One region of the Bradyrhizobium sp. LTSPM299 genome, then DNA from elsewhere that is predicted to be linked to it. Evidence: riboswitches for the same ligand, from Rfam matches in the RefSeq annotation. Region 1 holds a riboswitch; the other holds the start of a gene.
What was found. A riboswitch is a leader RNA that binds a small molecule or an ion and turns the genes downstream of it on or off. The one in region 1 is predicted to bind cobalamin.
Positions count from the first base shown of each region.

Region 2: it holds a riboswitch for cobalamin, as region 1 does, so the genes downstream of both, UP10_RS30260 (TonB-dependent receptor) here and metE (5-methyltetrahydropteroyltriglutamate--homocysteine S-methyltransferase) in region 1, are expected to answer to the same signal.

Region 1 covers NZ_JYMU01000050.1:160,664-168,438, forward strand. The annotation lists gene UP10_RS27055 (ribonucleoside-diphosphate reductase subunit alpha) at 1-963, opposite strand, end outside; cobalamin riboswitch at 1,080-1,301, opposite strand; cobalamin riboswitch at 1,435-1,636, shown strand; gene metE (5-methyltetrahydropteroyltriglutamate--homocysteine S-methyltransferase) at 1,748-4,090, shown strand; gene UP10_RS27065 (hypothetical protein) at 4,139-4,336, shown strand; gene UP10_RS27070 (ABC transporter substrate-binding protein) at 4,415-5,614, opposite strand; gene UP10_RS27075 (DUF3052 family protein) at 5,754-6,173, opposite strand; gene ftsH (ATP-dependent zinc metalloprotease FtsH) at 6,186-7,775, opposite strand, start outside.
Region 2 covers NZ_JYMU01000058.1:247,940-255,714, reverse strand. The annotation lists gene UP10_RS30270 (MFS transporter) at 1-801, opposite strand, end outside; gene UP10_RS30265 (ATP-grasp domain-containing protein) at 972-2,261, shown strand; gene UP10_RS45460 (hypothetical protein) at 2,381-2,536, opposite strand; gene UP10_RS30260 (TonB-dependent receptor) at 2,653-4,929, opposite strand; cobalamin riboswitch at 5,041-5,238, opposite strand; gene UP10_RS30255 (FecCD family ABC transporter permease) at 5,350-6,393, shown strand; gene UP10_RS30250 (ABC transporter ATP-binding protein) at 6,390-7,163, shown strand; gene UP10_RS30245 (ABC transporter substrate-binding protein) at 7,163-7,775, shown strand, end outside.

The DNA of each region.
Region 1 (7,775 bases):
CTGCGGCAACTCGATGCGGTTGTTACGGACGTGCAGGAAATAACGATCGTACAGCGTCTGCAGCCCGAGGAACTGGAACGACAGATCGCGCTCGGGCTTCAGCGCCGCGGCGAGCCGCGCCAGGTCGAAGCGGCCGAGGTCGGCGTCAAGCAGCTCGGCCTTGATGCCGGTCTTGATATAGGCCGGGAAATACTCGGCATAGCGCACGGCCATGTCGGCCTGCGACGCGTTGGTCGGTACGTCGTGGACGTAGGACAGCACCTCGGTGCGGAGCTTGTCGAGCAACAGGCGGGCGCTGACATAAGCATAGTTCGGCTCCTGCTCGACCAGCGTGCGCGCGGCCATCACGGAGGCCTGCGCCAGTTCGTCCTGGCTGATGCCGTCATAGACGTTGCGCTGGGTCTCGGCGATAACGGGCGCGGCGTCGACGCCGTCGAGCCCGGCGCAGGCCTCGTTGACGATCAGCGCAAGCCGCGCCTGGTCGAGCGGCACTTTGGTGCCATCAAGCCGTGTGACATGGATCGTCGGCCCGGCTACGGGCTTCGCAACCTTCGCCGCGTCCTGCTCGGCGCGCTGCCGGGTGCGTTCATCGCGGTACAGCACATAGGCGCGCGCGACCTTGTGGTGCTCGCTGCGCATCAGCGCCAGCTCGACCTGGTCCTGCACATCCTCAATATGGAAGGTACGGCCCTCGCTTATCCGGCGCGCCAGCGCGCCGACGACCTCGGCGGTGAGCTGCTCGACGATCTCGTGGACGCGGCGTGATGCTGCTGCGGTATGCCCCTCGACCGCCAGGAACGCCTTGGTCATCGCCACCGAAATCTTGCTGGCGTCGAATCTCGACACCGTACCGTTGCGGCGAATCACCTGCATCGGAAGCTCGGCGTCCGGCGCGGCAAGCGATTCCGGACGCAGGAGGATGAGCGGCGCTGGCTTAACTTCGCGATCGAGAGAGAGTGACATCGTGCAGACCCCATGCATGTTTTGTTGGGGCTGGATGTCGAGGGGACGCCGCATCAACCGGCGGCAACGCGCCGGCATGGCAATGCAAGCGACCGCCGGGACACCCCGCCCGTGGACGTAGATTCGGTGTCCCGGCAGGTCTCCTGGCTTGCAGGTCGCTGTTGCTCCCTCGTCTTCCCAATGCGGTGTCGCATCAGTGACTTAACAGGGCGGGAACAACTCACTGCTTACAGTTGCGGGGGCAGCGCCGGATTTTTACGGGTCTACCCGTAGTTCACCGACTTCCCTCTTAGCCACCAAATCTAGGGATATGGCGGACCGTGACGCCTATATCTGGTGTGATTTGAGGACGGGTGTCAACGGCCCGAACCGCTTCAGTGAAAAATTTTTGAAATCTGATCGGCAGCCCTGTGGGAATCGGTGGGTAAGTCGGGTCAAGCCCGCGTGTGTTGACGCGCCCATCATGTTGTCGATAAGTGGGCGCGTCGTGGTTCTTCGAGAGGCACTTTCTTTCGAAGCTAAGAGGGAAGCCGGTGTAACGCCGGCGCTGCCCCCGCAACTGTAAGCGGTGAGCCACCGTTCAACTTCAGCCACTGAAGCGAAAGCTTTGGGAAGGCCGGAACGGTAGCTGAGACCCGTGAGCCAGGAGACCTGCCTCGACAACATACACGTCCACGGGCGGGGTGTCCCGGTGGTGCGGTTGCGACCCCGCACGCGCACTCCGTGTTTGCGGAGTCCAGACGTGTCACTACGGCCTTTGCCCCCAACTTTTGGGGTTAAGCCAATGTCTTCTACAATCTCTTCACTTGCCGTTGCCACGCTCGGAACGCCGCGAATCGGCCCGCGCCGCGAACTCAAGGTCGCGCTGGAAAGCTTCTGGTCCGGCACATCAAACCAACCGGCTCTGATCGAGACCGGTATCGGGCTGCGCGCCGCCAACTGGGCGCGGCAGAAGAAGCTCGGCGTGTCGGTGATTCCGTCGAACGATTTCTCGTTCTACGATCAGGTGCTCGACACCTCGGTCATGGTCGGCGCGATTCCCGAAGTCTACGGCTGGACCGGCGGCGCGGTGCCGCTCGCGACTTATTTCGCGATGGCGCGCGGCGCGGAAGGCCACGCACATGACCCTGCCTGCAGCCATGCCCATCACGGCCACGGTCACGGCGTTCCGGCGCAGGAAATGACCAAGTGGTTCGACACCAACTACCACTACATGGTGCCGGAACTGTCGAAGGATCAGCAATTCAGCCTCGCCTCACGCAAGCCGATCGAGGAATACCAGGAAGCCAAGGCGCTGGGCTATCAGACCCGGCCGGTGCTGGTCGGTCCGGTCACGTTCCTGAAGCTCGCCAAGAGCAAGGATGCCGGCCCCGACACTTTGTCGCTGCTGGACCGGCTGCTGCCGGTTTATATCGAGGTCCTGCGCGAGCTCGCCAAAAGCGGCGCCGAGTGGGTGCAGATCGATGAGCCCTGCCTGGTGCTCGATCTCGACGATGCGGCGCGTAGCGCGCTGCGCCATGCCTATGCGGAGATCGCCAAGGCGGTGCCGCAGGTCAAGATCATGCTGGCCAGCTATTTCGGCAGCCTGGGTGAGAATCGCGACACCGCCTTCGCGCTTCCGGTCGCCGGCCTGCATCTCGACCTCGTGCGCGCGCCCGAACAGCTCGACGACCTCGCTCGGTTGCCCGCCGATCGTGTCGTATCGCTCGGCGTGATCGACGGCCGCAACATCTGGCGCGCCGATTTGGGCAAGATCCTCGACCGGCTCGAGCCTGTGATCGCAAAGCTCGGCAAGGACAGCGTGCAGATCGCGCCCTCCTGCTCGCTGCTGCACGTTCCAATCGATCTCGGGTTAGAGGCCAAGCTCGACGCCGAAGTGAAGAGCTGGCTCGCCTTCTCCGTGCAGAAGATGGAGGAACTGGCAGCGCTGGGTAGCGCGCTTGCCGGCGGCCGCGGTCCGGTCGAGACCACCCTGAAGGCCTCGGATGCGGCCGCAGCCGCACGCAAAATCTCGCCGCGGATTCACGACGCCAAGGTCGCGCAGCGTCTCGCTAGCGTCGATGCAGCGATGCGCCGCCGCGCCAGCGCGTTCGGAGAACGTGCCGGCACGCAGCATGCGCGTTTCAACCTGCCCTCGTTCCCGACCACGACGATCGGCTCGTTCCCGCAGACACCGGAGATCCGAAAGGCGCGCGCGGCCCATGCCAAGGGCGGGCTAAGCGATGCCAACTACAAGACCTTCCTGCAGGAGCAGACCGCGCTGGCCGTGCGCTGGCAGGAAACCATCGGCCTCGACGTCCTCGTCCATGGCGAGTTCGAGCGTAACGACATGGTGCAGTATTTCGGCGAGCAGCTGTCGGGCTTCGTCTTCACCGAGAACGCCTGGGTGCAGTCCTACGGCTCGCGCTATGTCAGGCCGCCGATCCTGTTCGGTGACGTGTCACGTCCGAAGCCGATGACGGTCGAATGGTGGCTGTACGCGCAGTCGCTGACCAAGCGGCCGATGAAGGCGATGCTGACCGGACCGGTCACCATCCTGAACTGGTCCTTCGTTCGCGACGACATCCCGCGCAGCGAAGCCTGCCGGCAGATCGCATTCGCGATCCGCGATGAGGTCGGCGACCTCGAGACCGCCAGCGCCGGCATGATCCAGATCGACGAGGCGGCTCTGCGCGAAGGCCTGCCGCTGCGCCGCTCCGAGTGGACAACCTATCTCGACTGGGCCGTGGAGTGCTTCCGCATCTGCTCGTCCGGCGTTCGCGACGAGACCCAGATCCACACCCACATGTGCTACTCCGAGTTCAACGACATCATCGACGCAATCGGTGCGATGGACGCGGATGTGATCTCGATCGAGACGTCACGCTCGAAGATGGAGCTGCTCGACGCCTTCCGGAACTACCGCTATCCGAACGAGATCGGGCCGGGTGTCTATGACATCCACTCGCCGCGCGTGCCCGAGGTCACGGAGATGACCGAGCTGCTCAAGCTCGCCCGGCAACGGCTGTCCGATGCCCAGCTCTGGATCAATCCGGATTGCGGCCTGAAGACCCGCAAATGGGAAGAGGTCCGGCCCGCCCTCGTCAACATGGTCGCCGCCGCCCGCGAACTCCGCGAGCTGGCGTAGCGCAACTCCCGCCTGCCCCGTTCAACCCCGCATATCGAGAGAGACGTCATGCGCTTCTGGATCGAATGCACGAGGTTTGCAACGGGGCAGGCCATTCACATCAACATCGCGCTGGTCGGCTCGATGTGGCGCGACGGCGAGCGCACCGTGCTCGCCCTCGTCGGCGGCGACGGACAGACGATCGAGCTGAGTGAAACGCCGGAGCAGATTCTGGAACGGCATTTCGGGGCGATGAGAACGGCGTAAGCCAGCAACTACTTCGTCATTGCGAGCCAACGGGGCGCGCGTTCGCGCGACCCGTTGGCTCGCAATGACGCAACAGATTCAATTCCCCGTCTGCAGGTCGCCAAACCGGTCCCAATTCTTGCCGTTGAAGCGCATGAACTGCATCTGCTCGACCGGCACATGGTCGGTCGGCGAGGTGTTGATCCTGATGCCCGGCAGCAGCATCGGCAATTCCAGGTCCTTGATCGAATAGGCCTGCTTCAGGATGTTCTCGGTCGACAGATCATTGCCGCAGGCCTTCAGCACGGCCTCCAGCGCCATCGCGCTGTTATAGGCGTTGACGTAGTTGGTGTCGTGCTGGTCTGCGTCCGGCACGTATTTGGTCATGAATTCGCGCCAACCCTTCATGCCGGCATCGTCCTTCCAGGCGGGATCGTCGGGGTCCTTCACATAGGCTGTGGAAATAATGCCGGTGCCTGCCTCGACGCCGGCAGGCTGCATCACGGTCGAAATCCAGACCGCGGTATTGGAGAGGAAAATCATCGGTCGCCAGCCGATCTCATAGGCTTTCCGGATCGACTGCGCCGCGAATTTCGGCGTCGCCGCGATCACGAAGACGTCGGCGTTCGACGCCTTCAGCTTGACGATCTGCGAGTCGATCGTCGGGTCTGATATCTCGTAGGTCGCACCGGTGACAAGAGCGTCATATTTCTCGCCGAGCACGTCCTTCAAGCCGGCGAGATAATCGCGACCGTAATCATCGTTCTGCGAGATCACGGCGAATGTCGCGTTCGGATTCTTCGCCAGCGCATAGCGTGCATAAAGCCGCGCCTCGTAGCGGAACGGCGCCTGCACCCCCATCACGGCCTGCGGAAATTGCGCGATGTCGCCGAATTTCGAGGCGCCGGAAGCCAGGAACAGCTGCGGGATGTTCTTGCCCTGCAGGTATTTTGCGATCGCGGTGTTATGCGCGGTGCCGATCGAGGAGAAGATCAGCGCGACCTCGTCGCTCTCGACCAGACGGCGGGTCTGCTCCACCGTCTTCGGCGGCGCGTAGGAATCGTCGAGCGAGATCAAATTGACCTTGCGCCCATTGATGCCACCGCGTTCGTTGACCATCTTGAAATAGCCGGCCTCACCTTTGCCCAGCGCACCGAACGCCGACACCGGCCCGCTATAGGGCATGGTCTGGCCGATCCTGATTTCGGTTGCGGTGACGCCGCGCATCTCGGCGGCGACGGAAGCGGCAGGCAGCAGCAGGAATGAAACGGCGGCAAGCGCGCCAAATGCCTTACGCATCGGCTTCCCCTCCCCTGATTCTTTCACCGCGCTTCTTGGGACGCGGCCGTGCCGTTAACCGGCCGAGCAGAGGATGCCACGGCGCCCTAATGGACGCCAATCATAATCATGATGCTTTATAAGCAATGATGAGCGGCGGCTATTTCGATGCCTTGTCGCGCTCCTTGACGGGAATCACGAACTTCAGCCCCGACCAGACTTCATCAACGGCGCAGACCTTGATGTCGACGAGACCAGCCGCAAGCCCGGTCTCACGCACCACTACATCGGTGAGATCGGTCGTGACGCCCGAGCTCTTCTTCGGCCACGACACCCAGATCATGCCCTCAGGCGCGATCGCTTGCCGATAGCGGCGTAGCTTGACGGCGAGCCCCTTAGCCTCGACCGCGAACAGATGCACGGCATCGAGCGGCCCGTTCGCGGTCGTTGCCATCCGCACATCGGCGGGCAGTTCACCGACGACGTCGCGATAGGCAACGGACAAACCGTCCACAAAAATGCAAAAGCCCGGCTTGAGGCCGAGCTTCTGCACAATCGATTTGCCGGAAGTGCCGGCCATGGCTGTGGGCGCTTAAGCCTGCGGCTGCGGCTCCAGGCCGGGGTCCGGATCGGGACGCGGGCGCGGCTTGCCGGCCGGCGGTACAGCGGACGCGCGCGGCGTCGACGGCTCCAGAACCGACTCACGGTTCGGCTTCTTGCCTTTGAGCAGATCCTGAATCTCGTCGCCAGACAGCGTCTCGAATTCGAGCAGGCCCTTTGCGAGAGCTTCAAGGTCGGCGCGCTTCTCAGTGAGGATCCGCGTCGCTTCGTTGTAGCCTTCTTCCACAAAGCGCCGGATCTCGTTGTCGATCTTCTGAACCGTCGCCTCCGACGCGTTCTGGGTTCGCGACACCGACATCCCGAGGAACACCTCGTCCTGGTTTTCGCCATAGGAGACGGTGCCAAGCGCCTCGGAGAGGCCCCAGCGCGTCACCATCATGCGAGCTAGGCGTGTTGCCTGCTCGATGTCGGAGGACGCACCCGAGGTGACCTTTTCGCGGCCGAAGATCAGCTCTTCGGCGACACGGCCGCCCATCATGATGGCGAGACGCGAGGTCATCTGCTCCAGCGACATCGACAGCTTGTCGCGCTCAGGCAGCTGCATCACCATGCCCAGCGCACGGCCGCGCGGAATGATGGTCGCCTTGTGGATCGGATCGGTCGCGACGACGTTGAGGCCGACGATGGCGTGGCCGCCTTCGTGATAGGCGGTCAGCATCTTCTCTTCTTCCGTCATCACCAGCGACTTGCGCTCGGCGCCCATCATGACCTTGTCCTTGGCCTCTTCGAACTCGGACTGGGTCACCATGCGCTTGTTGCGACGCGCCGCGGTCAGCGCCGCCTCGTTGACGAGGTTCATCAGATCGGCGCCGGAGAAACCGGGGGTGCCGCGCGCGATGGTCTTGAGGTTGATATCCGGCGCCAGCGGCACCTTGCGGACGTGAACCTTGAGGATCTGCTCGCGGCCGACGACGTCCGGGTTCGGCACCACCACCTGACGGTCGAAGCGGCCGGGACGCAGCAACGCGGGATCTAGCACGTCGGGACGGTTGGTCGCCGCGATCAGGATCACGCCTTCATTGGCCTCAAAGCCGTCCATCTCGACCAGCAACTGGTTGAGCGTCTGTTCGCGCTCGTCATTGCCGCCGCCGAGGCCGGCGCCGCGATGGCGGCCGACCGCGTCGATTTCGTCGATGAAGATAATGCACGGCGCATTTTTCTTGGCCTGCTCGAACATGTCACGGACGCGGGAAGCACCGACGCCGACGAACATTTCGACGAAGTCCGAACCCGAAATGGTGAAGAACGGTACGTTGGCTTCGCCCGCGACCGCACGCGCGATCAGGGTTTTGCCGGTGCCGGGAGGGCCGACCAGCAGCACGCCGCGCGGAATCCGCCCGCCGAGCCGCTGATATTTGCCGGGGTCGCGCAGGAACTCGACGATCTCCTGCAGATCCTGCTTGGCCTCGTCGACGCCGGCGACGTCCTCGAAGGTAACGCGGCCATGCGCCTCGGTCAGCATCTTGGCGCGTGACTTGCCGAAGCCCATCGCCTTGCCGGCGCCGCCCTGCATCTGCCGCGACAGGAATATCCAGACGCCGATCAGCGCGATGAACGGCAA
Region 2 (7,775 bases), on a different contig from region 1:
GGCGCTGGCGGCAAGAAAGGCGGTCAGCGCGACATTGGCGGTCGCGAGATCGACGCCATAACCGCTCATCAGCGCCACGATGCCGAAATTGCTGATGCCGGCATTCGACAGGCCGAGCAGCATGAAGAAGATCGTCAGCATCATGATGGCGGGCGTCACGATGTTCTGCTTCGGCGCTTCCGCGCCGGCCGCCTTGCGCTCGGCGGCGCTGGTATCGGGCACGCCCATCGCGATCAGCAATAACGCCACCAGCGGCCCGATCGCACCCGCCACGATCAGCGCGCCGAGGCCACCGACCGTCGCGACAAGCGCCAGCATGATCGCGGGCGCGACGGCGCCGCCGAGGAAGCCGGCAAAGGTGTGCACCGAAAACGCTCGGCCCATCCGCGCGTTGTCCATATGCGCGGAAAGAATCGCGTAATCGGCCGGATGATAGACGCTGTTGGCGAGCCCTAGCACCACGGCGCTGACGATCAGCGCGGGATAGCTCAGATGCAGGCCGAGCCCGATCAGCGCACAGCCACCGACGGCAAGGCCGATCAGCAGCACTTTCCGCGCGCCAAAATGGTCGGTGAGATAGCCGATCGGCGCCTGGGTCAGGCCGGAGACCAGGCCGAACGCGGTCAGCGCGAAGCCGAGCTCGATATAGCCGACGCCGAGCTGTTCCTTCAGGAACGGAAACAGCATCGGAAACACGAAGATGTAGAAATGGCTGACCCAATGCGCGATCGAAATCCCCGTTAGCGTGCGCAGCGCGCTGTCGGCTTTCGTTTGCTGCGGTGCAGCCAGAATATCGACCATCTCAGAGAAAACCCTGTTTTTAACAGCCCGGCGGGGCGGGGCGAAAATAGAGGCTGACGGCTAATTGTCCATAAACGCCGGTGCATGGCTGCCCCCGATGCGGGCGCCGAATCGGCCCATGCGGCATCAAAAGGCGGCGACAAAATGCGGCGGCGCGGCGATGATCAGCCATGATCGACGCCAGCAAACCGCTCCGGGTGCTCGTGCCAGAGGGGTCCAGCACCTCCGCCCGCGAGGCGATCACGATCCTCGGGTTGGCCGGCCATCATGTCGAGCTCTGCGATCCCTCCCGCTGGTGCCTGGCGCGCACTTCTCGCTTTGTCCGCAAGTTCCACCATTGCCCCGGGCTGCGCACCGATCCGGCGGGCTTCCTGCGCTTCGTCGAGCGGCTGTTGGCGTCGCAGCATTTCGACGTGCTGCTGCCGACCCACGAACAGGGCTTTTTGTTCGCCCGTGTCGGCGCGCAACTGACATCACGCGTGGCGCTGGCGCTGCCGGATTTCGCCGCCTACCGCACCGTGCACGGCAAGGCCGGCTTCAGCCGGCTGCTCGATCAACTCGGCCTGCCACGACCGCCGACCCGGATCGTGCGGTCCGCCGAAGAGTTGCGCGCGGCGGTGCGGTTCCCATCCGTGGTCAAGACGTCGGTCGGCACCGCCAGCCGCGGCATCTGGTTCGTGCGTGACGCCGGCGATCTCAATCGCGCGCTCGGCGATCTCGAATCGGGCGCGGATTTTGCCGACGAGGTGCTGGTGCAGGATTTCATCGCGGGCACCACCGAGAAGGCGCAGTCGATGTTTTGCCGCGGCAAGATGCTTGGCTTCCACGCCTACCAGCAGGTCGCGGCCGGCATCGGCGGCGGCGAGGCGATCAAGCAGAGCGTCAGCCGGCCCGCCATCCGCGGCTATATCGAGACGATCGGCGCGCATCTCGGCTGGCACGGCGCATTGTCGGTCGATGTCATCATGCCGCTCGACAGCGACACGCCGCTTCTGATCGACTGCAATCCACGGTTGGTCGAGCCGATGAATGCATATCGTGCCGGCACCGATCTCGTCGATCTCTTGCTGCGCGTCTCCCGCGGTGAGATTCCGGCGTCGCTTGGAGAGAGCCGCGCGGGCGTGCGGACGCATCTTGCGATACAGGCGCTGCTCGGCAGTGCGTCACGCGATGGCACGCGGCGCGACATCATCAGGGAATGCGGGCGAATCGTGATGGGCCGTGGTGCCTACCGGGACAGCACCGAGGAACTCACGCCTGTGCGGCTCGATTGGCTCAGCGCCGTGCCGCTGGCAATGACAGCGGTGTTGCTGCTGGGGTCGCCGCGGATCGCCACCCGCCTTGCGCGCGGTGGTTTCGGTGCGCATCTGCTCGATCGCGCGAGTATTCGAGTGATCGAGCGTGAGGATTTTCTGCGCGATGCCTCAACGGGTCGTCCCGGCGAAGGCCGGGACCCATAACCACCGATGCTTGTCGCGAAGTGAAGTGTGGCCCCAGCGTGCCGCCAAACGAACGGCGGTCGCTATGGGTCCCGGCCTGCGCCGGGACGACATCGTGGTTGGGTTTCGCCATCGGCTACCTACAACGGCTCGTCATCATCGCCGGAGCGGTCGCGCTTCGGCGTGGCGATGTCGCCGTCCTCGTAATCGTCGTCAGCCGGTGACGGCGGCGGCGGCTTCTTTGATTTGTCGACGGGCTTGTCGCCGCCTTCGGTCTTTTTCCCGGCTTTGCCCATGCGTTTCCCCTGCGCGTCGCGTGTGATCGCGTCGTGCGATCCTACTCCACTTGCCGGGTATGTGTAATGACGAAGATGCGGCGGGATTGCGGTCCGCCGCATCGTGTTGAGACAGCTCAGAACGTCGCGCCGGCCCGCACCATGTAGGTCCGGCCGGGGAGCGGGTAGGCCGAGAAGCGGCCCGCCGTGAAGCTGCTCGCGATCGCGTAGTCATAGTACAGCGCGTTGAACAGGTTGTTCACGCTGAGCGACCAGAAAAAGTGGTCATATTGCCCGCTGAGCTTGATATCGGCCGTCGCATTGCCAGGGATGCGGCTCTGGGTGTTGGCCTGGTCGTTGTCCATGATACGCGAGCTCCAGGCGCGCAGCGTGCCGTCGAACACCAGATAGTTCTGCCAGATATTCCAGGTCACGCCGACATTGCCGGTGTAGCGGGACACCAGCGGGACGTCGTTGCCGGCGTACATGCCTTCGCGGAAGACGGCGCGGGTGTAGGCCATGCCGCCGCGGAAGGTCACGGTGTCGCTGACCTTGAGCGAGGCGCTGGTCTCTGAGCCGTAGCGGCGGGTCGGATCAAGGTTGACATTGTAGAACAGCACTGGATTGAATTGAATCTCGTTCTCGAGATCCATCACATAGACGGTGGTCTGCACCTGGAAGCGGTTGGTCTTGACCCGGAAGCCGCCCTCGACGTCTTCCGACGTCTGGGTTTTGAGCTGGAAGTTCTGCGGCAGCGGATTGAAGAACGCATCGAACGAGGGACCCGATGCAACGCGTTCGTCGGCGCCGGGTGTGCGGAACGCGCGCGCGGCGCGACCGAATACCGAGAACGTGTCGTCGAATCGATGCTCGACACCGACATGCGCCGCATATTGCGTCTCGCTGCTGTTGAGCGGGGTTGCTTGCGCGTCGAATGCGAAGGGGGCGTTCGGGTCGTAGCGATCCCGCGCCGAGACGTTGGTGTTCTCCACCCGCGCACCATACGAGAAATCGGTGGTCGGCAGCAGCCCGATGGTCTGCTGCCAGTAACCTGCCAGTTGCTGCTGGTCGATGTTGTAGATGTGGTAGGGGTCCACGCCCTGGAAGGCGCCGCGCGACTCACGGAACGTCGTGTCGTAATAGTCGATACCGGTCAGGATCGAGGACGGCAGCCCGAAGGCCGTATTTTTTATGCTGAGGCGCGGCGTGATCGACCAGGTCTGCAGCGCGGCATCGTTGTAGGTCGACGAAAAGCTGATCGTCGGCGTCGAGCCGAAGAAGCCGCTCTGGGTGTCGCGCTGCCGCCAGCCGCCGTCGACGATCAGGTCGACGCCGTTTATCAAGGTCTTGGTGAAGCCGGTGGTGACGCCGGCGGTCTGCTGGTTGCCATAGTCGTACGGCGTGCTGGTACCCCTGCGGTCGGTCGCCAGTTCGTTGAGGCCGATCGATGGATCAACCAACCTGCCCCCGGGGAGGCCGAGCTTCTGATCGCCTCCCGTGACGGTGAGGAACGCGGAGAGGTCGGGGGTCGTGTAATTGATGTTGCCAACGGCGTTGCGCTGGTCGAGCGCATTGTTGGCGCGGTAGCCGTCGGACTTGACGCCGTTGCCATAGAACGAGGTCGACCATGGCCCGGAATTGACCGCGGCCGAGACTTCGGCCATGCGCTGGTTGAACGAGCCGACGCCGCCTTCAGCCTTGATCGACACTGGTGGTCCGCCGACACCGGTCTTGGTGACGATGTTGACCACGCCGCCGACCGCGTTGTCGCCGTAGAGCACGGCGCCGCTGTTGCCGCGGGTGATTTCGATGCGCTCGATCGAATTGAGCGGGATCGTCGAAAGATCGAAACCCGCCAGGTCGATGTCAGTTTGCCGGCGCCCGTTGATGAGAATGAGTACGTTCGGGGCGGCGAAAGCGCCGAATCCGCGGATGTCGACCGACGTCTTGGCGCCGTTCACGCCGCCGTAGAACGACTGCAACTGCACGCCAGGCACCTGCGCGATGATCTCGGACAGTGTGTGCACCGGTGAGTGCGCGATGTCGTCGGCCGTGATCACGGTCGAGGACGCGCCGACAATGGCGGAGAACTGACGTCCGCCGCCGGCTGTGCCACCGGTTCCGGTGCCCGCGCCCGTCGACGGCGTGCTCGTTCCCGTCCCGGTGCCCGTGTTGCTGGTTTGCGTGTCGCCCGGGGCCGGGCGACGCTGAGCCGGTGTCTCGTCAGCGGTCGGTTTGGCACGGGTGAGGTTCTGGTCGCCCGGCTTGGTGACCTCGATGGGGGGGAGCTGATCGGAAGGCGCGACCTGCGGGGCCTGCTGCGCCAGCGCGGAGGTCGCGCCGAGGGCCGGCACGATCATCGTCGACGCAAGAAGCAGCGCGCGGCGCCGCCGGGCTGAAGGGAGTGAAAACATAGTCTGGACCTCGGTCGACGTCAGTGGCACGTCACCGCGAACCAGTTTCACCGCCGTGCCTTGGCACGTCAGGTGAAGCTAATGTCTGTACTCCCCGACCGACATCATCGCGTGTGACCACGGCTGACGGCAGGTCTCCTGGCTCGCGGGTCGTTACCCTTTGTCGCCTTCCCAGGACCGAGTTTCCCAGTGGCATATGACAGAGGATTCACCGCATACAGTTGCGGGGGCAGCCGCGGCCTAGGGGAGTTTCCCCGCACCGCATTCCCTTTTGATCCCAATTCAGGAACCGTCCTGTTCATCTAGGGGGCGGCTGGAAACCGAGTCAATCCCGGCGGAAGTAGGGCAACGGTGGAGGGGGTACGGTTTTTGTCGAGTGTCGCTTGTCTGCCACTGTAATCGCTGTATGAGCATGGCGCGATGAGCGTGCAGGATTTTGCCTTGGCGGCCGAGGTCGCGGCGCGGCGGCGTTTTGGCGCGACCGCGGCGCTCGCCGCGCTCGTGGTTCTGCTGGTGCTGATCTCGCTCGGCATCGGGCCGGTGCGGCTGTCGCCGCTCGCGGTGATTGAGGCGCTGTTCGGCGGGGCTACCGAGGTGGCGCAGGTGATCGTGCGCGAGATCCGCCTGCCGCGCACCATTCTCGCGTTTGCGATCGGCGGCATTTTGGGATTGTCGGGCGCGGCCCTGCAGGGGCTGTTGCGCAATCCGCTGGCCTCGCCGTCGCTGTTCGGCGCGCCGCAATCGGCCGCGTTCGGCGCGGTGCTGGTGATCGCGCTGGGGCTGGCCGACGTGCGCTCCTACGCGCTGCCCGTGGCCGCGATCATCGCGGCCTTCGTTTCGGTGTTCGCGTTGCTGGCGATCGCCGGCCGCAATGCCGGGCTGTTGATCCTGATCCTGTCGGGGTTGGCGATCTCGAGCTTCGCGGGTGCTGCGACCGCACTGGTGATGAACCTCTCCAGCAATCCGTTCGTGGTGCTGGAGATCGCGTTCTGGCTGCTCGGCTCGCTGGAGGACCGCAGCTTCCAGCATGTCGCGCTGGCATTGCCCTTCATTATTGCCGGTGCGGTCATCCTGCTGAGCCAGGCAAGTGCCTTCCGCGCGCTGACGCTCGGCGAAGAAGCCGCGCGGAGCCTCGGCGTCGATGTCGGGCGGCTGCGGCTCCTGGTGATCTCAGGCGTGGCGCTCGGTGTCGGCGGCGCGGTCGCTGTCACAGGCACGATCGGCTTCATCGGCCTGATCGCGCCGCATCTGATGCGCCCGGTGATCGGCCACGATCCGGCGCGCCTGCTGGTGCCGAGCGCGCTCGCCGGTTCTGCGCTGTTGCTCGCGGCCGACATCGCGGTTCGTATCATCCCCTCGACTTCGGACATCAAGGTCGGCGTGCTGACGTCGATCATTGGCGTGCCGTTCTTCCTCTATCTGATCATGCGCGAGCGCCGCGCGCTCGGCGGAGGCGTGGCATGACGCTGCTCTCCGCAACCGGCCTCAATGCCTCGCTCGGCAAAAGGAAGGTCCTGCACGACATCTCGCTGTCGCTGTCACCAGGCCATCTGGTTGCGCTGGTCGGCCCGAACGGCGCCGGCAAGACAACGTTGCTGCGTGCGCTGGCCGGGCTGATCCCGTCCGATGGCGAGATCAGGATTGGCGGTGACGCGCTGTCCTCGCTGTCGCTGCGCGAGCGTGCCAAACGCTTCGCCTATCTGCCGCAGGGTCACATGGTGCATTGGCCGCTGCCGGCGCGCGACATCGTTGCGCTCGGGCGCTATCCGCATGGCGCGACCGATCCGGCGCGACTGTCGCCCAGGGATATGGACGCGGTGTTGCGGGCGATGCAGGCGGTTGACGTGACGGCGTTCGGCGATCGCCGCGTCACCGAACTCTCCGGCGGCGAACGCAGCCGCGTCGCGCTGGCCCGCGTGCTGGCGGTGGAAGCGCCGGTGATTCTCGCCGACGAGCCGACCGCGTCGCTCGATCCACGCCACCAGATCGACGTGATGCAGAATTTGCGCAACGTCGCCGACAAGGGCGTGCTGGTGATCGTGGTCACCCACGATCTCGGGCTTGCCGCGCGCTTTGCCGATCAGGTGCTGGTGCTCTCGGAGGGACGGCTGGCCGCGCAGGGCGTGCCGATGGAGGCGCTGTCGGAAGCCGTGATGGCTAACGTGTTCCGGATCAGCGCCTATCGCGCCGAATATCAAAGCGAGGCCGTCATCGTGCCATGGGCGGATGTTTGATGCGCGGGTGGCTCGCAGCGCTCGCCGTTGCCGCCTGGGCGCTGTCGTGCAGCACATCGCAGGCGGCCGGACCGCGCATCGTCTCGATGAATGTTTGCAGCGACCAGTTGCTGCTGTCGCTGGCCGATCCGGACCAGATCCTCGGCCTCAGCAAATTCTCGCGCGATGCTTGGCAATCCTGGGCAGCCGGCGAGGCGCGGCGCTATCCGATTCTGTCCGGCGGGGCCGAGGACGTGCTGGTCGTCAGGCCCGATATTGTCGTGGTCAGCCTGTTCGACAAGCGCACGACGCGCGATCTGCTCAAGGCCAAGGGGCTGCATCTCGTCGAGTTCACGGTGCCGCGCACGCTGGACGAGGTGAAGGACCAGATCCGCGAGATGGGCGACGTAATCCAGCACCCGGATCGCGCGAGCGCCGAGATCGCGCGCCTCGATGCCGCGATGGCCCGCGCGCGGGCTGCGGTGACCGATCATCATTATAGCGTGCTGCCGCTGGCGCGGCGCGGCTGGGTGTCCGGCGCGGACAGCCTGGTCAGCTCGCTGCTGACACAAACCGGCCTGGTCAATGCCGCCGGCGAACTCGGTCTGGATTCGGGTGGATTTGCCTCATTGG